Regions from separate parts of the Paenibacillus sp. FSL R7-0048 genome, predicted to be linked through region 2. Evidence: predicted binding sites of a transcription regulator. Region 2 holds the regulator's gene; each other region holds the start of a gene.
What was found. Region 2 encodes LexA, which represses DNA repair genes until DNA is damaged. Its sites were predicted from a motif close to CGAACATATGTTCG; they were not measured.
Positions count from the first base shown of each region.

Region 1: a site for LexA is predicted at 1,869-1,882, ahead of NSQ91_RS23535 (YolD-like family protein). Genes of this name have one in related genera too.
Region 3: a site for LexA is predicted at 1,659-1,672, ahead of NSQ91_RS24125 (YolD-like family protein). Genes of this name have one in related genera too.

Region 1 covers NZ_JBBORF010000001.1:5,279,677-5,288,238, forward strand. The annotation lists gene NSQ91_RS23525 (transposase) at 1-99, shown strand, start outside; gene NSQ91_RS23530 (DUF4238 domain-containing protein) at 320-1,351, opposite strand; gene NSQ91_RS23535 (YolD-like family protein) at 1,525-1,818, opposite strand; gene NSQ91_RS23540 (hypothetical protein) at 3,002-3,463, opposite strand; gene NSQ91_RS23545 (AraC family transcriptional regulator) at 3,730-4,584, shown strand; gene NSQ91_RS23550 (transposase) at 4,793-5,125, opposite strand; gene NSQ91_RS23555 (hypothetical protein) at 5,306-6,085, shown strand; gene NSQ91_RS23560 (hypothetical protein) at 6,260-6,583, shown strand; partial or broken gene NSQ91_RS23565 (transposase) at 6,759-7,504, opposite strand; gene panB (3-methyl-2-oxobutanoate hydroxymethyltransferase) at 7,628-8,461, opposite strand; gene NSQ91_RS23575 (AraC family transcriptional regulator) at 8,499-8,562, opposite strand, start outside.
Region 2 covers NZ_JBBORF010000001.1:4,024,038-4,032,599, reverse strand. The annotation lists gene NSQ91_RS18030 (hypothetical protein) at 3-692, shown strand; gene NSQ91_RS18025 (DUF5316 domain-containing protein) at 1,119-1,322, shown strand; gene NSQ91_RS18020 (cupin domain-containing protein) at 1,355-1,846, shown strand; gene NSQ91_RS18015 (MBL fold metallo-hydrolase) at 1,847-2,629, shown strand; gene NSQ91_RS18010 (hypothetical protein) at 2,735-3,313, opposite strand; gene NSQ91_RS18005 (hypothetical protein) at 3,536-3,916, opposite strand; gene NSQ91_RS18000 (L,D-transpeptidase) at 4,067-4,405, opposite strand; gene lexA (transcriptional repressor LexA) at 4,585-5,211, opposite strand; gene NSQ91_RS17990 (LysM peptidoglycan-binding domain-containing protein) at 5,463-5,876, shown strand; gene NSQ91_RS17985 (DUF896 domain-containing protein) at 5,986-6,195, shown strand; gene NSQ91_RS17980 (hypothetical protein) at 6,245-6,766, shown strand; gene NSQ91_RS17975 (HAD family hydrolase) at 6,801-7,586, shown strand; gene NSQ91_RS17970 (FixH family protein) at 7,849-8,274, shown strand; gene metH (methionine synthase) at 8,454-8,562, shown strand, end outside.
Region 3 covers NZ_JBBORF010000001.1:5,432,794-5,439,159, forward strand. The annotation lists gene NSQ91_RS24110 (WGxxGxxG-CTERM domain-containing protein) at 1-243, opposite strand, end outside; gene NSQ91_RS24115 (M15 family metallopeptidase) at 319-1,005, opposite strand; gene NSQ91_RS24120 (hypothetical protein) at 1,123-1,287, shown strand; gene NSQ91_RS24125 (YolD-like family protein) at 1,284-1,619, opposite strand; gene NSQ91_RS24130 (hypothetical protein) at 1,834-2,394, opposite strand; gene NSQ91_RS24135 (PH domain-containing protein) at 2,512-3,000, shown strand; gene NSQ91_RS24140 (glycosyl hydrolase) at 3,073-4,548, opposite strand; gene NSQ91_RS24145 (cytidine deaminase) at 4,719-5,135, opposite strand; gene NSQ91_RS24150 (NucA/NucB deoxyribonuclease domain-containing protein) at 5,236-5,673, shown strand; gene NSQ91_RS24155 (hypothetical protein) at 5,755-5,904, opposite strand; gene NSQ91_RS24160 (YjfB family protein) at 6,054-6,230, shown strand.

The sequences.
Region 1 (8,562 bases), 1.3 Mb from region 2:
GGGATTCAAAAGGTAACAACCCACCAATATTTAAATGCGATTGTGTTACTTGCTGCTGCACTTGCCATTGCGAAGCAACGAGTCCAAAACGCCGCTTAAAATTTATGATTCTCCGAAATTCTGCCCGTCTGACCATTTATAACCGAAATCACAAAACGGGGCTTTGGAAGTGGTTAGACTACGACCTTAGAATCGAAAATTGAATTATGCAAAATGCTCAAATAGGTATAAGATCATAAAACTCAACGCTTAATTAAAAGATCAGAACCATAAACTTACGCCTATCAATAAAAGTATACTTGATTTCACTTTTCTCAACTCAAAATGAAAATATACTTTCTTCAACTTGCGCACGTGGATGTACTCCGATTTTAAATACTAGATTTTTATCATTAATAGTTCTCCATATTCGTTTGACTTCCACATAATATTCAAAACAGCATAGCTTAAACTTTTTATTACTCCCACAACCACAATAGTCATTTCTGCCCAAATTATTGAAGTCTCTAAAATGCATAGGATCAGTAAAAAGCTCCCAAGCTCTCTTCTCCTTCTCATAAAAGAAGACTTCATTTTTTAGTGTTGATCCACTTACTTTGCCAGAGTTGTGGCCAATATAAATTGCAGAAGGAGATCGCCATTCAAAATAAGGTAGGGCCTCTTGAAGTGTACTCTTTTCTTTCCCAACACATTTTTTATAGGAATTATTTATGATAACTTTGTTAATTTCGAGTACTTGTTCGTCAGTAAGATAATTTATGGATTGAGGTCGAATATATTCTGGTTTATGTCCATGATAGAAAATTGCATAATACTCATTGGAAAGAGGTACTAATATTAGAACCTCAATAAGTCCTAAATGTCTATTACTAATATCAGAGAATCTACTTTTAATTCTTAATGCAGCTGTAGAGATGTACTGATCGCTGATTAAGAAATTCCCAGATTTGCTTCTAATAATAGCAAAATCATAATATTTTCTGATAGTTTCGCTAAGATTGTTTATGTAATTCGTATTCGATAATTTGTTAAGCATCGTTGAAATCCGATTCTCTTTACTTGTAGTCTCATGTTCAAATTCATACAATAACGCACCACTTCGATAGTAATAAATTATTATTGCATTAAGGTAGGAACGGATATACTCTTCAACACTACTTAATTTCCCCTCACCACAATCAACCTGCCTTAGTAAACGTAATACTTCAACAATAGCTGGCCCAAAGTCATCCTCAATTTTTTGAAAAAAGTTTTCTATTGCGTTGGTCGCTAATTGTGAATGCTCATTTGTAAAGCGTTCTGACATAGAATTTCGATAAGGGATTTGGTACGGATCGGCATTTTTTTTCAACCAACACTTCAGAAACTTTACCCTTATCAGCAAAATGTTTAAGAACATTCTGTGGAATATAATGTTGATTTTTCACTATTTCACCCATTTAATCACCTACCATTAATGTCAAATCATCATCTTCAGTTGCTTCAACTACAATTCTATATCAACCCAAAATTACAAACTAAGGCCTAGCCCTTCGATTCAATTACGTTTAAGATATCCTCTATTTTTATCCATTCTGATTGATCTCCAATAGTTCTCAATTCAATTCGTTGTAACTGATAATCTACAGTCATTACGATACCGTGTAGCACTCTATCATAATTAGGATAAAATACTTTTAACCATAATGGACTATGATCTTCAATAGACTTATTTATGGCACTTTTTATCACTAGTAATTGAACCCTAGTAAGTTTAGGTTTTGTACGTAATATAATATTTTCTTTATCCAATAAATCCCCATCTATTTTTCTTTTCATCTATTATCCTCCTGATAATTTGTACAGTAAGTCTAGCAAACACCTATAAAAGAACATTTGTTTGTATTATATATATGCGAACATCTTTTATCAATGATTAACTTAGTATCACTTGCATATATTGCTCAGTGGTGGCGTTATAAATTTATTAAATGATAACTTACATCAGTAGTAGCTAAGTACTCTCGAAATGGCTAAAATGAATTTTGATTACACAAAAACAAAGACTGTAACTCACAACGAGTATACAGTCTTTGTCTTAGCAGCAAGCTCGGCCTGCTGGGTAATTCTACCCCAAGCTTCTTAAGTACCGTACCATTCCATTACATTCATGGCGATCATCTTTTTGACTTTGATTAAGATTAATGGCATTCGCAAACGCTATACATATGACTGGTATTCCTTTCCAACCTTTAGTCTTCCTCCTGCAAGCATTTGTAGTGCACAGAATGAGGAGAAAATAGCAGAAATATTAATAGCATCAGGCTTCTGTTGTTCTACTTGAAAGGTAATTTATAACAAAAAATAGTGAAATATTCCGTTTAAACGGAATATCTCACCTATTGAATTATTGGTTAATATCTATATTTTGGACCGTAAAACATGTACCTACTGCATATTGATTCCTCTATCGAAGCCCTTAGGGGTAACTTGATAATTCACATTAGATTTAACAGTTAACGCTATCAAGATCTCTTATCAGAATAAAAACATCCCCACGATGGAGACTTCTCATTCTCGCAAGGCCAGTTGGCATTGGCAAGCGTTTCCGTTCTAACTTCGCCGCTTCCGGCTATAACAATCCAATCCCCCTCTTGGAGACATTGCCAAGCAGTACATCTCCTGCAGTAAATACATGAGATTTCTCAATATCTTTAATGAGAAGCATCACGGAAGCTCCGCCTTTAGCCACATTGATAGTATCCGGATTTAACTGCTGAATTAAGTCCTTAGTCCTCGAAATTCAGGAGGTCTTTAACCTCCAGCTTATCCAACTTGTTTATGATCCAAGTGATACATAATTATTATATATATTGCTTAATAGATCGATCTTTTGAACTTATATCTGGGATGTTTTGTCATCAAGTGATATAGCATAGCTGGCGGATATCAGAATCGTACTGCAAAGAAACGTCCAGATCAGCAACCCTAGTAAAACCCACATTTTATCTCCTCCTTCACTCTATTGTTTCTCTGTTCCCCACTGATGGTGGCCGAGCAATTGTTGACCAAGTTCAGTAAGAAAAGCCGGGGGATGTTGCCCCTCGAGATATTGCTGCTCCCGCTGTTTGATCAAGGCATGATTGTTCTCTTGAGCCGGAATATACCTTAGGGGGAACCAATCTCTATCCGTATAACTCGTAATCCGCAATCGCCGCTGGTCAATAATAATTAAATCAGCCAGGTTGGCTTCAAGAGCTAAAATTCGATTTCCATCTTGCATGTTAATACTGCTTCCGTCTATATTAACGGACAAGAGTCTAGGATACCCGTCGATTTCGCACTGCAAAACTCCACCCAGATAGCGGGAGTATTCAAGATAACGGCAAATGCCGAATATATCCGTGGCATAGACCGGATGTCCCAGATATACTGATGATGATTCAAGGAACCCGTCAATGGCTGACTCTCCATTTGTCTCCACGCTTCAAAACGCAACACGTAGAAAAACGGAACTGCTTTTCGCATGTGCACGTATCCTTTCTCTTCCCAGGTATGGCGAACCGCGCCGTGGTCAAGTATCAATATGTCACCACATCCATTCGCTTAAAATCTCTTCTTATCCTCATATCAATTTTACAAATGAACCGAACGGGGAACAATAAAGGTTGTTGTTGTCTTTCGGTAAAATATGATATATCTTGTCATTATAATGTCATCCAATCAATAATGTTTGAAAGTAGGTGTCTTATGCGCGAGAGCAACGACTTATTATTAACCCATACTTCTTTCGCCTACAACAGCAAGCTGATTTACGCTGGTAAGTTAAGCGACAACCCGGAGTGGAAATTTGCGCTTCATAAGCATGAAGATTTGCATGAAGTTATTTTTATTGAAGGCGGAATCGGTTCGTTTGTGATTGATGGTAAGGCCTATACTGCAAAAAAAGGGGATGTATTGATTTATAATCGGGGGATTTTGCATGAGGAGCAGTCTGATCCAGACAAACCATTGTTTACCTATTACTGCGGATTTCGCTTCAACTCTCCTATTGCCGAACAACGTGATTGGGTCATTCAACCCGACCGAGAACCAGTCATTCGTTCGAACCATTATTCAAATGAGCTGTCCTTGCTGATGAAGACATTATTTGGCGAGTTTTCGCTGCGAAATAGTGGTTATGAACAGATCTCTCAGCATTTATTAGAAGCTATCCTGCTCCTGCTTGAACGCATGCTTCTTTTGCAGCATCATACTACAAAGGAAGGGAAATCCCCGCTTGCCAATCAAATCAAAGAATATTTAGACACTAATTACAGACGCAAGCTAAGCCTTATGGACCTGGCACAATTTTTTCATATCGACTCCTATTATCTGGTTCACATATACAAGAACAATTTCGGAATCTCACCGATCAACTACTTAATTCAGCGCCGTATGGGAGAAGCCATGAGACTATTGGCCAGTACCAACAAGAAGGTATGGGAGATCGCCAAAATGGTTGGATACGACAACCCCAATTATTTCTCCATTCTGTTTACCCGTGTAATCGGTGAATCCCCCCGCAAATTCCGAGAGAGGAACCAGAAGGATCTGTATAATTAATGATTCAACTTCAGGAGTTCATTTTTCTAAACAAAACCTTTCTTATTACAGGGTGAACTAAAGATCCAACCTTCAGTTGATAGAAACGGACGTTCTTGTTCTTCTTAGTTTTGGTGGGGGCATTTTCGAGAATTCAAGGTATGAGTTGCTGGAGTGGGGTCTGAAAAACCAGAATCACTAGCCTCATCTGCGAAGAAAAAAAGAGCCTCTATGTATGTATAGACCTCGGAACCGGAGGGTCACAATATCTTATTTGTTTTAATAGATTCTTAACTCCCTTGTATAAAGGGGAGGGGTACTGCCCTCGACGAGCTGCGAGCGTTGGGAGTCTAAGCTTGTTCGCTGTCATGTACACCATCGCAATCAAGTTTTGGACATTACGGTAGTCCCGCGTTTTTCTCTTTACCGCTTGGATGAGCCCGTTAATAACTTCAAGGAAGCCATTCGTCATTCGACTATGAAACCATCGTAAGATGCATTCTTCGTGTCGCTTCAAGGTAAGCGTCAAACCTAGCCCACCTGTAAACCTGACGCCAGTCATGAGATCATAGGCATATCTTAAATCAAGGTTTTGGATAACTCCATCATAGGTTTCAGTTGGGAGCGTCTAGCCCCAATGTTGTCAGGTTAGTAGAAATTGGTATAGCAGAGGTAAACGATAGGAATGGATGAATCCGTGTGAAAAAACAAATCCACTACGATATCCCATGTGTTTAACAAGATGAAAAGCGATGAATTTAAAGAAAGTGCAAAGCGGTACGAGAAAGATTTTAAACGAAATCGAAAAATGGGATTTATTCCGTTGCTGCTGCTCGTCCTTCGAATGGTTCGAAAACCAACACAGTTAGAGTTGGATGAGTTTCGAGAGCGATTTATGCCAGAAGAAGCAGCAAAAACCACATACACGAAACAATCGTTCTCCGAAGCCAGACAAAAATTCTCTCCCACTGCGTTTACGATGCTGAACGACGAATTAGTTCGAGCCTTCTACGAAGAGAATGCTTTAAAAACGCACCACGGTTTTCGGCTACTGCCGATGAATGGCAGCGTGATGGAACTACCCAATACCTCGGAAACTCGGAGTGTTTATGGGTATACCACAACATACAAGATTGGGTTTCGGATCGCCAGAGCTCTCTCTTCCCATTTGTACGAAGTGGAAAACAAACTGATTGTAAGCACCTGTCTCAGTCGATATGACGATAATGAACGCGATTTGGCCAAACGCAATATTGAACATCTGTTGCAGTTGGAGTCATCCTCAGTTCGAAATCTAATTCAATTTGATCGTGGTTATCCGTCTGCGGACTTCTTGTTGTACTTGCAAGAGAGAGGGATCGCTTACTTGATGCGGGCACAAGGATCATTCTACAAAGAAATCATGAACACCATTCAGCCGGATGAAAACGTAACGATAGAAATTACGAAAGCCAGAGCCTACCAGCTTAAGAAGCAGGGTAAGATCATTCCGCCGGGAACAGTGTTGCACGTTCGAGTCTAGAAAATAGAGCTGTCCACCGGCGAAACGGAAATCCTGCTGACGAACGTCAGCGCGGATGAACTGAGTTACGAAGCGAGTAAGCCGCTGTATTTAAGATGGGGAAATGAAACTTGCTTTGATGATTTGAAACAGAAGTTTGAGATTGAGAATTTTCGGGACAGGAGCCCCAACTCATTGAGCAGGACTTCTACGCTAGGGTTCTGCTGCAACATGGCTTCCGTAAGGGAACAAGAGGCTGAGGAACAAATGATGGAAACTAAACGAACGGAGCCCCTGAAGTACAGCGAGTATCGAATAAACCAAAATATCTTGGTCGGCAAACTACGTAACCGGCTCATTGAAATGGCGTTGGAAGAGGATGATGGAAAACGGGAGACTCTACAGGCTCGCTTTCTGGAAGAACTACAGCGTAATATTGTTCCTGTCGTCAAGGGTCGCTCCTTCACGCGCGACAAACAGACAAAAGCTAATAAAAAAACCAAGAGGCGAGGGCTATAAATGCTTAACCTGACAACATTGCGTCTAGCCCACCCCATCCATTCCCGTAAATAGACATCGGCTAGAATTTGAGGCTGTGTCCGGAGCTCCTGCAGAGATAGCTTTAAGCGGTAAGATTTTCCCATTTGGAAGTGCCCGTCCTTTAGTTTTTCCAGTTTCAGCTTCTGTTCGTTCTTTAAGGTAGATACCTTTTTAGCCACAGATATCGACTGTTATTCAATTCAGGAACTCGCTTTTGTTCTTCTTTGCGAACTTCATCAACGGCCCCATTCACCATTTTCATGACTTGAAACTTATCAAAGGTACTCTCAGCCTCAGGGAACTGTTCCTGAATGCCTCGAATGTCTCTAGCGTCTCTTTACCCTTTCCTTCATTTGCAAACAACACCGTTTTGGTATCTACATCTACAAATAAAGTGATGTAGCGATGGCCCCGACGGGATGAAGTTTCGTCTACAGCAATTCGTTTCATACCCGTCAGATCCAGTTCATTCATGGCTACATAGACGTAGTAATGAAAAATCAGACACATCCGTGTATTGTGTTCTCGAAGTTCTCTTGCGGCTGCATTGACCAACATCTCCGCCATAAGCCGCATGGCCCAAGCATCGAATTGCAGCGTGAGGTGGGATAGGGGACGTGACCACTTTACAGGAACGAGGGTCACCTTGTGCAGTTTGTGCAGTTGGTCCGAGGGACACGGGCGTGCATATAAGTTTTCCAATTCCAAAAATCCAGATGACACCTTCTTCTCCGCATCATAGGCTTTACATGCAGCACCACAGGACGGACAAGAGAACATCGCGCTCCGCTCGAAGTCGATGAATAGATACCAGGCCTCGTCTTTATTATCATATTCTATATGTGTCAATTTCCATGGTTCTTCGAGCTCTAAGGCAACCTTAAACATTTCAGCAATCATATTATCTTTAGTACTTACTGAGGTTAGGCAGTATCGACAATTCCTCTATTAAACAGATATCGGGCATTCACTACAGTGAGGGAGCAAATAAAGTAACGTTTTACTCTATAGCTACAGATGAATTCATTTTGTTCCATAGAGTGCATTCAATTCTTCTTCCTTCATCGTAAAGGAGTGTCTCTCTTCAGGAAACTGACTATTTCTCACATCAACAGTATACGCTTTAATAGCGTCTAATATTTGATTATCCATTGATTGATACTGTTTTACAAACTTAGCAACTCTCTCAACACCATAACCAATTATATCATGGTAGACAAGAACCTGGGCATCTACATCTACACCGGCACCTATACCTATGACCGGAATCGAAAGTACTTGGGATACTTCCCCTGCGAGTTGTCTTGGTACACATTCCAAAAGAAGAGCAAATGCCCCTGCAGCTTCACATTTTTTAGCATCTTCCAACAGTTTCTTAGCTGCTACTGCATCTTTCCCCTGTACCTTATATCCTCCTAAGACGCCGACTGTTTGCGGGGTTAAGCCAAGATGCGCGCAACTAGGAATCCCCGCACTCGTCAGGGCTGCAATATGTTCGATTACGTCATCGGCACCTTCAAGTTTCACTGCGTGGGCACCGGCTTCCTGAATTAATTTTCCGGCATTAAGTAATGTATCTTTAACTGATAGATGATAGGTTAAGAAAGGCATATCTGTAATGATAAAGGTCTCTTTTGCTCCTCGTTTGACGGCTTTTGTATGATGAATCATATCTTCGAGTGTAACAGGAATGGTTGAATCATATCCCAAAACAACCATTCCTAGTGAATCCCCAACTAAAATGACGTCTACGCCCGCTTTCTCTGCAAGTTTTGCAGAAGGATAATCATAGGCAGTAATCATTACAATTTTATCTTGATTTCGCTTCATTTTTAGTAAATCAGTTGTTTGTATCAAGCACACTTCCTCCTCAAACTGTTGAGTTAGTATATCATTAGTTTTTTATATGTGACATGTAATCAAATGCGGTTGTCCCATAAACATTCTTAAATAATTTA
Region 2 (8,562 bases):
TAATGAAAAAAATATTATTAACTACAGTTACTAGTATTCTTCTGTCTTCCTCAATTCTCGGTGCATGTAGTAACAATAAAACAACAGACGAGGCAAAACCTACAGCGTCAAGTGCAGCGACAATGCCAGTTGTTGAAGCTACAAGCACTCCTGAACCTTCTGCTACTCCTTCTATGGAGGCGCAGGAGTCCGCCAGTCCGGAGGCCACTGATCCTCTAACATCCGATCGGCCAAAGACCAAAGCATTTGGTGAACAGGAGGGAGGGGTCTCAGGGCAAGAAGGTACACTTGGGAAAGGTGATGGATATTCCCTGTATGTTTTTCAGGGTTTCACACTAGACTCACAGTCTGGTCGTTTATCATTAACTGAGGATCCAACCTATTATGCCGAAATTAAACACTTACCTGCCGATTACGATCTTACAGCTTTGAAGCAGCAGGGACAAACCGAGCTTTCTGCAATTGGCAAAGCAAACGACCATAGCGGGGAACTAATTGAACATCCTCTAGGTTTTGCTGAACTATATCTGCAGGCAACTGGTGATAAAGGGATAGAAGATTATATGGTCTGGAAGAATCAGGCGGGGGAAGCTTTTCTTTTTCGGATACACAATCCTAAGGGGGATTCGTCGAATAAGTTTGCACCTTGGGTGATGGTTTCACTGGCAACACTTGAACTTGAAAGGAATTAAGTGTGATCAGAGCCGTAGGAGTTGTGCGGAGTAGAAGGGGTGTGCCATAACCATAATCAAAAAATGGTTGTTGGCTCACTTCTTCTTCTTTTTTGGTACCTTACTTCATTCGAACGCCAATTTCCGTTTGCTGAGGTTGCAAATTTCGCGTATCAGCCCGCTATAGGACCCAACAGACCTTATATGGAGCTTTATCTCACATTTGGGATACTAAAGGACTCCATAGTCGCTATTGGCATTAAAAACACTCAATATGAGCCTCATCCTTAGGAATAACGTCACTGGAGTCCGAAACCATGCTTCAAAGGCTCAAAATTAGCAAATAGCGTCATCTGGGTCCGAAAGTCATGGCACGTAGTAGAGGGATTTAATGTTAAAATATCTTATATATAGATAACTAATTCTTTCCTGGGAAGGAGTAAGTTCATGCAAATTTTTATTTACATAGGATTGGGCTTCTTTATAATTTCAGGTATATGTGTTGGAGCCTTCACGACAGGTACACAACAAAGAGGTAACTTTTATTCGGAATCTAAGCAAGACCGTAAAGCTAAAAACAAAGTAGCGAATTGGTCCGCTTTAGGTGGTCTTATTTCATTAGCTGTAGCTGGGATTCTTTATTTGTTGTAAATGAACGCACAACATAAGGAGGAGTGTTGCAGATGGTGAAGATTTTTAATGAAAATACGGTCTCTTTTACACAAAAACAGTCCCCGATCCTAGAGTTTGCTTGGCATACGAGTGAAAGGTTAGCTGAAATGGTGGGCTCCAAGCATTTAGTTTTTGATATCAGATCTTTAGATCCTGATAAATATTCTTTTCCTTATCATTTTCATAGAAATGCTGAAGAAATATTTGTGATTTTAGCGGGAAAAGCGATGTTAAGAACACCCGAGGGTTTTACGGAGGTTACTGAAGGGGATGTAATATTTTTTGAAATGGGACCGGAAGGGGCGCACCAGCTTTATAATCATTCCGATGCACCATGCAGGTATCTGGATCTCCGAACGAATCAGGGAATAGATATTTGCGAATATCCAGACTCAGGCAAAATCAACATTTTGCCCTATCAAGAAATCTATCAAGCGGATGAACAGGCGGATTATTGTAAGGGAGAAGAGCATGTAAGGGAAAAATGGAATGGGGGAGCGTAATTGATTAAAGATCGTTGGTTTACAGTAACGGAAATTGATCCGACCACCTATGCAATCAGTGAATATGGACATTGGGAAAAGGTGCATTGTTTTTTACTCTTGGGGCAAAAACAAGCCGCGTTAATTGATACGGGATTAGGTATTGATAATATAAAAAGAATAACGGATCAGTTAACGGATTTACCTATCGCTGTCATAACTACGCATGTGCATGCAGATCATATTGGCAGTCATGGGCAATTCGAGACAATCTATGTACATAAAGAGGATGCGGATTGGCTGATTAACGGAATAAAAGGCTTGTCCCTTGCCCAGATTCGTAAAGATATGAGCCGGGACATCAGCCTTCCTGTTCCTGAAACCTTTGATCCTAACACCTACATACCTTTTCAAGGGAAACCAACAGCTCTTTTACAAGAAGGGGATGTGCTCGACATAGGCGGGCGTAAAATAGAAATATACCACACACCAGGTCATTCGCCAGGTCATATCAGCCTTTTTGATCATGCCAACGGATATCTGTTTACAGGTGATTTATTGTATGACGTTACGCCAATCTATGCCTTTTACCCTTCGACTAGTCCGGTTGATTTAGTGGCATCCTTAGAAAAGATTACGGAAATTCCAGGAGTTACCCAAGTATTCGGTTCTCATAATACACTGGGTTTAGATCCATCTATTTTACAAGAGGTCAAAAAAGCGGTTCGTGAGTTACGTGAGCAAAAGGTAGTAGCACATGGTACGGGCATTCACCAGTTTGATGGGTTTAGTGTGCAATTTTAGATTTTTTTATGTCGAAAACAAATGGGGGTATGGCGATATGGCGTCTACATCAAAGGCTTTTGCGAAAAATAATTCACACATCTTATTGCGCAAAAAGCAACTTAATTATTCAGATACGATTGACCTGAACAGTGCATGTAATTGTTGTACTTGGGAGTAAGCTTCCTTGTACTGGTTGTCGGATTGTTGAATAGGCAATAAACCCGGCAAGAAGGAGATACAATACACAGGCGTTTCTTTGCTGTTCATATATATTTTAAGCGTAAGCTCTTCTATCACATTAGCTTCTTCATCGGTGTCCTTAAGGACATTAATATCTGCACTTGTTGCAGTAGTTTTGCTGTTTTGATGTCTTTTGGATACTTTTGAAAGGGTAAGTGCGTTAACCACAATCTCGGATCCCATTACATTATCAAATGAGTATAGCTTTGCTACTGCTTTTTTGTTACTCTTCGGATTTTTGGTGCCAATTGCTAATTTTTTATTAGGCTCGTTAAGTGCGATCAAGTGAGATTGATTGGGGGGAATGAATGTTTTGGTGAAGCTGATGTTAAAAGATGAGGTCGCATTAACTAGCTTAGAAATTTCAGATGAAGCAGATAGCGTTTTCAATTTTATAATGGCGGCACTTAGAATTAAAACAACTCCTAAAATAGCAAATAAGTACATCAGGATAATCAGCATATAATCACACCTCCTAGTTATCTCATTAGACTCAAATTGTTGCTTATTGAAAGATATGCCTGAATGATCCCCACTAGTATCTTTTAAAAGGGGAATTCGTGGAATTATAGGATCGGCTTCACGATTAACCCAAAAAAAGCACCCAGAGAAACCTTCCGATTCTGCAAATGATGCAAAATTGGGGGTTGCTGCAAGGGTGCTTTTTAAGGTGATTATGTAAACCTATAGAAAATTGAAGGCAGTGATATGATCAGTATAAACAATCAGCTGTTTGTATTCGATCGGAGTTCCATAACTTGCATAAGGTCTTACAGTAACGTCATTGAGGACAACAAAGTTATAGCTGAAATTTTTATCAGGGTGTTCTGCTCCCAAATAAGATATGTATTCGTCTACAATTACATCATCCATCAACGATTTTAAATCAAATACATCCTCTTTGTTGGAGACGGTTGGAGAGACGATTCCCTGAATGCTGCCAAAAGAGGTGAGCAAATTCACTTTTTTTCCACTAGCTTGTTCATCATTTAAAAGTAAACCGGACAGCTTACCCAGTGCATCGACTTTAAAATCGACGAGGGTTCTAATTTTTGAATTATTCAAACTAAACACATCCTTTTCAATTTGCAATCCTGTTAACAATATTCGACATATAATCATCAAACTCCTAGTATGCTAATGAAAAAATACTTACTTATGTAATGACCCCCATTTTTTAATGTGATTTGGGGGTTGCCGAGCCTCCATTCGAATTTAATTTCTTATCGTTACTCGTGTGCCTATTGGGACAATAGCAGCGAGTGCTAACACATCCTCGTTGTACATCCGGATGCAGCCGTGGGACACCTCTTTCCCAATGGAGGAAGGGTCATTGTTTCCATGAATTCCGTAGTGTGGTTTAGACAGTCCCATCCAAAAGACACCGAAGGGACCCCCTGGGTCGGGTTGTTTGTTAATAATAGTGAATTCTCCCACCGGGGATTGGGTTAACATCTTACCGATGCCGACAGGGAAACCTCTAATCACAATATCATTGTCCAGAAGATATAACATTCGTTGGGTCAGATCTACAATAATTCGGTAGTTGGGCATTATACGCAACACTCCTTTCTAATTAGGATATGAGCAGAACGCCTAAAGGGTTATTCATAGAAAATGGCCATTTTAGCCAATGAGAACAAATGTTCGTTTGTGGTTGGAAAAGCAAAAAAAACGTAGAAAAAAGGCTGGTCCGCATATGCGGACCAGCCTTTTATGTTAGAAGTGCATACTTAGTGGATATCTCGAAACAATCCGATGACTCTTCCGAGAATAGTTACGCGATTAAGGCGAAGCGGCTCATAAGCTGGATTCTCCGGCTGAAGCCGTATATGATCACGTTCCTTGTAAAAGGTCTTAACGGTTGCTTCATCTTCTTCGGTCATGGCTACAACGATATCTCCGTTGTCCGCTGTTTGTTGTTGGCGAACAATCACATAGTCACCATTCATAATGCCTGCGTCAACCATACTATCACCCATGACAGACAGCATAAATACTTTGTTGTCACCTACATAGTGAGTAGGAAGTGGGAAGTAGTCTTCGATATTCTCTGTAGCAGTGATAGGTACCCCGGCGGTAACTTTACCTACGACAGGAATCCGTGAGATGGTCTGCGCGAATTGGTGAACATTCTCTGAATCCTCTTGGCCTAGTAATTCTATTGCACGTGGCTTCGTTGGATCTCGACGAATAAGTCCCTTCTTCTCAAGCCGGTCCAAATGACCGTGAACTGTGGAGCTGGAAGCAAGGCCAACAGCTTCTCCAATTTCCCGGACGGAAGGTGGATAACCCTTGCTGCGGACTTCGCTTCGTATAAATTCCAGGATCGCCAGCTGGCGACTTGAAATCTTTGACATTGGAATCAACCCCATATAGTAATGTTTGGGAAAATTATAACATAGAACTACCGTTCGCACAAACATAAGTTCTAACTATTATAAATATTAATCTGCTAGAGTTAAAAAATGGTAGATGAATGATAATAAAATGAACCGTTTGAGTCTCTCGAAAAAAAGAGAACAATTGTTCTGAAATAGTATTGAACAAAACACATGTTCGTGTTATTATGAATTCGAAAGTAAGAACAAGTGTTTGGAGGATGATAATTATGCTAAAATACAGTACATACCGCAGCATCTACGATAAGGCCCCAGTGGTTGAATCTTTAGGACATAATGACGTTGCCCGTAATTCCGCTAAGGTGAAAGAGATAACGGAACGTTTGCTTGGAGGGATGATTTCGTTGTTCCGTCAAGATTTCTTTATTAAGTTAATATTGATTATCGTGCTAGTATTTTCTGGCCTAACAGTAGTGGGAAATGTGTTTGCAGGATCGACGACTATAATGAAGGAAGAGAAGCGGATTGTGGTTGAACGTGGAGATACACTATGGAGTATTGCTCTTAAGAATAAACCTGCTGATATGAAGACAGTTGTTTATATAGAAGGAATTAAACGTTCAAGTGGGATTAAGAGTAGTCAAATTAACGCTGGAGACATACTTACTTTACCTATTTATTAATTTTCTGAGAACATAATAGAATGACCAGTAGAGCTTGCAGGGAGTAGACCTTGACAAGCTCTTTTTCTCATGGCAGAGTTAGAATTAATTTATAGGGGGAGGGAAAGTATTGAATATTGATGAGTTGGTCGCGCGAATTAACGAATTGGCACGCAAACAGAAGAGCGTAGGCCTTAATCAAGAGGAAGTGGCGGAACGCGCCAAGCTTCGTGAAATTTACCTGGGGAATATCCGCAATAACTTCCGAGCACAATTAAATACTATTGAAGTAGTAGATAACGATGAGCATGAACAAGGTAACAAGGGGCTTAAACATTAGCTCGCTGTTCCTTTTCATAGATATTTCAGGATGACTAGGGGGAACGCACATGGCCCGTTCTTGGGAAAGAATGGTTCAACGCAACACACAGCAAATCAACAAGCAAAGAAAGAAACAAGGCAAGGATACGATTTATGCCTCTAAATCTCCTACCCAGAATGCCGAAGTCTTTAAAGGTCGCAACATTGCATTTCCGGTAGTGTTAGTGATACTTGGCACTATGTTTTGGGTAGTTGGTTCTATTGATCAGGCCAAAGGCAATGGCATGCTGGCTAATTGGCTGGGAGTAGTACTGTACTATTTGCTGGCAGCGCTATTGTTCTTCCGTCGTCCGTACTTGAAGGTGGAAAAAGCAAGACTGTCCACTATTAAATTCAATCGCGAACGCGGACTTCCAGCTGCAGATATTGAGAAAATCACCCTTTCGCGTGGAGCTGTAGTCATTAAGCACAAAGGGAAACGTACGAAATGGATTTTCACAAAACTTATGAATCGCTATGATACTAATGCGATGAGTACACGATTAGAAGCATTTGCTAAAGCTCACAACATTGAAGTAGTTCACGAATAGAACTAGACCAGTTAAAGGGAGAGGGAGACCTGTAATGCCAATTTCTGCTGTACTATTTGACCTTGATGATACATTGCTGTGGGATGATCGGAGCGTCGAAGAAGCATTTCGTTCTGCTTGTGAAGCCGCCGGGGATACGATTGATCCACAAGAACTAGAAGTTGCAGTTCGTAAGGAAGCAAGTAGCTTGTATGAATCTTATGAGACGTTCCCATTTACAAAGATGATCGGAATTAATCCTTATGAAGCACTCTGGGCTAACTTTACGGCAGGTGAACAGCCAGAATTCCGTCAATTGGAGCAGCTTGCACCGGTATATCGTAAAGAGTCTTGGCGTCGCGGACTTGCAGTGTTAGGGGTGGAAGACGAAGCACTAGCTGAGACCTTGGCAACTAAATTCGCAGCAGAGCGCAGAAAACGTCCATACATCTATGAAGAAACAATGCATGTACTGGAACAGTTACGGGGTCAAGTGAAGCTTTTGCTACTTACGAACGGCTGTCCTGCACTGCAACAAGAGAAACTAGATGGTGTGCCCGAGTTAATTCCTTTCTTTGATCATATTGTGATTTCCGGAAGCTTTGGTAAAGGCAAACCGGATAAGGAAATTTTCCTGCATGCTTTAGAGCTTCTTGATGTAACGCCTGAGCAAGCGGTTATGGTCGGCGATAAGCTGACAACGGATATCCGTGGGGGGCTGGCAGCAGGGTTGACCACGGTCTGGATTAATAGAAAAGATAGAGCACCTAGTCTTGATATTCATCCGGATCATGAAATCAATCATCTTGAGGAACTTCTTCCACTAGTTCAATCCTTGTAAGATATACAGAGCTATTAGCTCCAACATAAAGACTTTATAAAAGCAGCGAGTTTCTGAGATCCTAAGAAACTCGCTGCTTTTCTGTACATACATACTAACATAAGGATTTCATTAGATTTTTAAGTAAATGATTTAAGTCACAAGACTAATGCGGAATTGATGCAAAATACTGAAAAACCAATAATAATGTGTATAATAGATGGAGATGTATAACATGAATTGGTAGATTTTTATTATTCGATAATGATTGGGAGGGCTCCAAATGATGAGATCGAAGAAATTAGTCGCTGTATTATTAGGTGCAACACTTCTAGTACTAGGTGGATGTTCTTCAAATGGAACCAAGCATTCAGAAATACATAACATGAATATGAACATGTCTATGGAACCTATCAAAGTCGAACTACAATGGAGTCCTGAAGAAGTTGTTGTAAATCAAAAGGTAACCTTTGAAGCTGTGGTGACCCAAGATAACGAGGCAGTAGATGATGCAAAAGAGGTTCTGTTCGAAATTGTGAATAAAAATGATGAGGGACAGAAAATAGAGCTTAAGGGAAAGCTAATTGGTAAAGGAGTCTATCAAGCAGAAGGGACCCTTGAAAAGGAAGGACAATATAATGTCACTTCACATGTGACAGCCCGGACACAGCACTCTATGCCTAGCAAAGAGCTGTCTGTGAAACCATGATTCAAAGGTTCGCAAAGGTTACTGAGCAATAACAGATAAAGCAGAGTGGAAAGGAAGGCTTTTCGAAATTCCTTTATTCTGCTAAACTTACTCTAATGTTTTACTGGGGGGACTATTAGTTGGCTAAATATACACTTGAGGAAAGCTTACAACAAAGGATTTTGATCCTTGATGGCGCAATGGGCACGATGATCCAACAGGTGCCTCTTACTGGAGAAGATTTTGGAGGCGATGAGCTGGACGGCTGTAATGAAATGCTGGTATTAACACGTCCAGAAGTCATTCAGA
Region 3 (6,366 bases), 1.4 Mb from region 2:
ATCGATGCGGATCTTGTCTTTCATAATGCTCTCATGCTGATTCATTGTTCCCGTGGTGCCGTTCATTAAATTGCCTTCCGTGTTCATCATCCGAGTGTGTTCCGCAGTCCCATCCATCCCGGTATTCGCGGCGGGGATACCGCCCAATGCTGCTGATCCCACGGCATTTGATGCATAGCTAGCTCCCATTAGACTCATTGATAATACAGTACCGCATGCAAGGCTTGTTATCAGCTTGTTCACAGTGTTATGCCTCCCTTTAAGGTTAGTTATCACTGATAATTTCCCCTTGGACGACACTGTCTATGCATGGTGGTTTTACTCTTTTACTACATTAACTGTCTTAGTCACAGCATCATAAGTAACCTTTGCTCCAAGCGCCTCAGCCAGCGCACGTATGGGCACATAGGTTATTCCGGTATCAAGAACGCCATCGGTAAGCTTGCGGCCGTTTAGGTTAATGGTCACTGTAACGTCTTTGTTCACTTGATCATCCCCTCCGGTAATCTTTTTTAAAGCCTCTTTGGCTTGGTCCGTCGTTGGACGTTTACCTGCCCGAAGTTGATCTATAGTTAATCCGAAAGTCATTTGCAGATGTGAATAATCTTTAAAAGAGGTCCAGTCCCCGCCCCATTCTAAACCAAGCCGCTTAGCCTCCTGTACAACCTCTTGCCAATCCGCTGTCTTATCCTTATCACCATCACGATTGATATCCCAAGAAAGGCTAGTGCCATTCGGCAGCAAAAGCGCAAAATCAAACGCAAGACCATAATTATGATAGCTGGTACCGCCTTTAGCGTTGGTAACTATCGGTCCTGGTTTGCTTCTACCCTGCGCATACAAAGCATTTTGCTCAGCAATGGTCCGTAGACCCTGAGTAATAACGATAGGGACTCCTCTCGCATGGCTTTGCTGAATCAAAACATTCGCACCTGCCGCCAAGACAGGATGAAGCCCGACCAGACGCGCCGCGGATTTTTCCCTCAATTGCTCCAAAGTCAGCATAGAATCACCCCTTTGGTATATTCAATGATGACGCTGCCCTATTTGCCTGTACCCCTGTCCCCTTTAGGATGATTTCCACAAAAAAGGACAAAATATTTAACGAAAGGTGGGAGACATATGGATATTCATAGCGATAGCTATAAAGTTGCAGCCCTTAGTGAACAGGAAGAAGCACTGGAAATTATTCGGAATGCTGAAGCTTCCATTGCACATCTGACCGGTAATCCTACCGTTACCTTAATCGCTTATGAGAAAAGCGAAGGCAACGGCTCTCAGCATTAAACGATGTAGACCTCGACAATATCATCCACATCGATCCACTTCCATTCCTCCGCCCACTGCAGCTTAAACTCACGCGAGTGGGTGTGAATGGAAGTCACAAAACCACTTAACATAGTATTTTCAAAAGGGTCAAAAAGAACAACTGTCACTCGTACATGACTCCGCAACGACAAAGCCAGTGTACATTCAATCTCCTCCAGCTTCTGCTCATCCAGAATAGGCTTGATGCGGCGCAGCGTTTCCCGTTCATCTCTTATAATTCGTATCTTATGCTCCGGCAGCATCATGCGGCTGCTTTCCCACAGCCCGTTTTTCTCCAGCTTTTTGCCCATGGTAACCCCTCCTTAATTATATATCTATTCCTCTCAACACGAACGTATGTTTGTATTATATCCGCATCTTCGCATATTAATCAATAATCAGGAAAAAGATACCTTTTTAAGGGTCACTCTTTATTCAAAAGATATATATTAATGTATATCTATTCAAGCTAAAATTCGCAGCAAAAAGACGCTGACAGATAAACTGCGCAGCGCCTGATTTGATTTATTCTTGAACAACGTCCCCAGACTCTGAGGTAGCCTGACCTTCGGAGTCTATAAGTCCTGTTGCTTCTCTTGCCTCGTTAAGCTTGGAAATACCGAATAACATCGCTACATCAGCGTTCTGATTCAATTCATTAAATTGCTCAGCCGTAACGTTTGCGGAATCAGCGCCTTGAGAGGCCTCTTCTTTTAAAGAATAAGCACTTTCAAAGGCAACTTTAGACTCTTCGAGCAACTTACGAATGTCTTCAGGCAAGCTGGAGGAAATTTTTACTTTCTCGGCTTGATTCGATAAATCAGTTGCGGTACTCTGGAATTGCTTAATTTTCTTCTCCAACTGCTTGTCCGTGAGTTCTCCTGCTGAATAACCCGCAATGGCTTCGTTGAACTCCGCTAAAGAAGTTTTTCCTGACTCTTCAAGTTTAGACATTTCATTGTAGAAGTTTTGCACGGTTTCCTGCACTTCTTCCTCCGTGGCAGGTGCCGATGAAGTTGAATTATTGCTGCAGGCGCTAAGGATGACAGTCATCATCAGCATTCCTATTAGTAAAGCTTTTTTCATTATTTATCCCTCCACTTAACAGGATAATGTCGGTTTGTGTAAAGCGCAAATGAAATATATGTAAAATGACTGTTATGTTATAATTATTTTAATTGTGATCAGGAAAGGAGAGTATTTATGCCTTATTGCACCACCTGTGGAGCGGAATACAAGCAGGGCGCTAAATTTTGTGGAGAATGTGGAACCAGCCTTGACGGTACCGCTCCAGTAACCGCTCATCGACCAGCAGTAGATAATCATGTCATTCAAGAAGTCGTGCTCTGGAAAGGCAAACCTGCCGGCATCTCGGATCGACTCAAAGGAATCGTAGGACTTAACACAACTTCATATACCATTACAAGTCAGCGTATTATGGTAAAGACCGGACTTATCGGTAAAAATGTTGAAGAAATCGAATTGCTGCGCGTACGCGATTTATCCGTAAAACAGTCTATCATGGACCGGATGCTTGGCATTGGATCATTAACTGTATTTTCTGATGATGCCTCAGCGCCTCAGCTTCTTTTTCGAAAAATCCATGATGCCCAAACCGTCAAAGATGTTCTGCGCAAAGCCGTTCGTGACGAGAAGATCGCCAACAACATTAGCTACCGCGAGCAAATTTAAGACGTTCATACGTAAAAAGGCCCCGGAAAACCGGGGCTTTTTGCTTGCGCTTGCACACTTGAAGTACTCTTTTTATGGAAGATAAAATGCCCCCGCTGGGATAACCCCCTTGATCTGGCTCGGACTCTCCCACTGCAAAACAACCCGGGCGTCGCCCGCATTCTCATAATACTCCACCTTTATTTCATACGGCTTACCTGCAATCAGGTTTATGCTCCCTTTTCGTTCCTGGCCGCTCTGATTCACCCAACTATCAATGACTAGCCCGCCATCAATCCATACCCGTATCCCATCATCAGAGTAGGAATAAATGGTATACACCTCGCTAAAAGCAGCCGTCAGCTTCCCACTCCACCGCACAGAGAACGCATCTACACGAATGGCAGGATCAGGCGAACCTTGTCTCCATGAAAAGTTAATATTGGCATCCGTACGCAACAGTGCAGGCGTGCCGCTAAGCGTCATGTTATTGTAATATTGGCCACAGAGTCCACTCTCCAGCACACTATCCCCGATAGCAGCGAAAGCGGCGGCCTCAGCAGCATACTCCTCTCGTGTGAATACCATTTTATCGTTCATAAAAGCTTTTATCACAGCATCGGTATTCTTCTCATAGAGGAGTTTCCCCCAGGTCAGCTGATAAGACCATTTGGGCTGTGTTTTGGACAACAGTTCAGCAGACGGAAGCTCTCCATTCTCACCAATCGCAATCAGCTTGCCACGACCCAGATCCCATAAATTATCATAATGACTAATCTTGAAATCCGCGTCATAAATGTCGAGCGCCAGCACATCTACCTTATCACTGCCCGGATAGTATTCTGCCGGCTCATCACACCACTGATTTTTTGCATTTGGACTCCAAACCCACAATAAATTATGCAGCTTATGATAATTGGTAAAACGATCGAACATAAGGTTCCACAATGCAGCGTAATTGCTCTTTTGCCCCCACCAAAACCATCCACCATTCATTTCATGATACGGCCGCCAAAGTACAGGAACCCCTGCGTCATTAAGCTTTTTCAGCGACAGGGCTATCTTATCCAGATCAGCTAACAGAGCATTATACTGGGTGGTACCTGGGGTTATATATTTATCAAAATCAGCATTGTTTAGGCTCGTATTTACATTCCCCCAAGTTGGCGCTGTCCCCGGTAATGCAGCGTGATAACACATCGTTACGATCCCACCGGCCCTAGACCAGCGTATCGCACTGCTGACGACCCAATTCCGTTGATTGTCAATTAGAGCCTGTGACTGATTATTGATTGCGCCCAGCTCGTAGCCATGAAGCGCAGCATATTGCCCACTCGTATTTTTAAGCTTCTCCATGAGCTCGTCTGCACTTTCCAAATAATCATGTTGGCCGCTTATCACACCCTTTCCCTGCAAGTAATAGAGGGTATTCAGCAATAGCTGAGCCGAGGACGACAGCCCCGAATCCGCCGGAGCCATTTGTAATCTGCGAAAAGCCATCTGCCACTGCACATCGCCCACGAACCTTGATGCTGAATCAACCATCTGACGAATAATCCGCTGCTCCATCTATTCTCACCATCCTTTTAAATCTTTTTAAGTTATAGTATGGGGACGATAGTGACATGAACTCAGCGAATGGACATGAAGTTGTAAAATAAGTTGGGACGATATAAGGAACTGCTGAATAAATTCACGGCTCAACAAAAAAAAGGAGCTCCGCGGCTCCTCATTATTTCTTATCTTGTGTACCTTAAAGGCAATAGCTCAGTGATTTCATATTTAGCTAATCGGTCATCCTCCGATACAATTATCTTGCAGTCTATTCCGTAATCCGCAATTAACTCTCGGCACATGCCGCAGGGAGAAACTACTTTAATCTCTTTTCCCTCGCTGTCTGGATCAGAATGCCTTACCGCAACAATCGTATCAAATTCCTTATAACCTTCGGATATCGCTTTGCCAATCACCATCGCTTCTGCACAGACTGTAATCCTCCCCATGCTGGCTTCCACATGTACCGCTGTAAAAATCTCTCCTGTTTTAGTACGAAGCGCTGCACCCACATGGTGCCGTCCCCATTCATAACGCCTGGTAATTATATCTTCGGCAGCCGCAATAAGCGTCTGATCCTCAATGGTAATTATGTACTCCATATCCAGTTCCGTCCTCCTTTATTTTACCTAATTATATTAAATCGCACTGAATTATGATATAAGATATACTATTTTAAGTGCCAAAAAAGGAGGAGCAGAATTGAAAGTAAAAAAATGGATCTCCAGTCTCATCATTGTTGCATTACTTGCTTTGGCTAGTTACTGGTTTGAACAAAACGGAGAGCCTACAGACCCCTCGTCTCCATCCGATTCGAGTGTTGTTCAGCTAACCTTCCCATCAGACCGCTATCCTGAGACCGCCAAACATATTCAGGATGCCATTGCGAAGGGTGAATCCGCCACATGTACGATTAACCGAGAGCAGGCTGAAGAGAACCGTAAAGAGTCCTTAAAAGGGATTCCCACTAAAAAGGGATATGACCGGGATGAATGGCCAATGGCTATGTGTAAGGAAGGCGGCGTTGGTGCCGACATTGAATACATAACGCCAAGCGATAACCGCGGGGCAGGAAGCTGGGTTGGCAATCAGCTGGAGGATTATGCAGACAGAACCCGGGTAGAATTTATGTTTAAATAACGGTCTGTCTGACCAGCCCCAGGCAATAGAATAGCCCCACCTGGCATTCGCCAGATAGGGCTACACTGCACATCAGCTAACTTAGAATAAGCAAGCTTTAGTGATGATAACCAGCAAGATGAAAAGTACCAGAATTGCTCCTGTTGAAGTCCAAGGACTACACACCGGACCTACTGATGCTGGACTTACTACCGGACCTACGTTACAACCACAACCATGTTCCATTCCCATTTTCAATTCCTCCTAATGATTAATGACTACAGCACAAGATATGTAAAAAGGAGATAAGCCGTTTGGGCGAATTGGCAAACAAATGCCAATCACCTAATGAATTGAAGGTGGACAGTCGATAAACAGGATATACACAAAGGAGGTGCAATATGGATATAGCTGCATTATCAATGGCAATGAGCCAAGCATCCTTAGCTCAAAATGTTGGGATACAGGTCATGAATATTGCCAAGAATCAGGCTGAAACCCAGAGCCAAACCATGGTGGAAATGCTGGGCAAAAGCGTTGCTCCGAATTTGGGAAAAACACTTGATATTAGTGTGTAATTGCTTTATGCTAAGGATACATGAGAACGAATGTTCCTGTGTATCCTTAGCATTTTTTTACTCTACATAGCCCTTCGGGCTTTTCTTTTGCGCATTTATGCGAACATACGATCCCATTAGTGATTTATTAGTGATT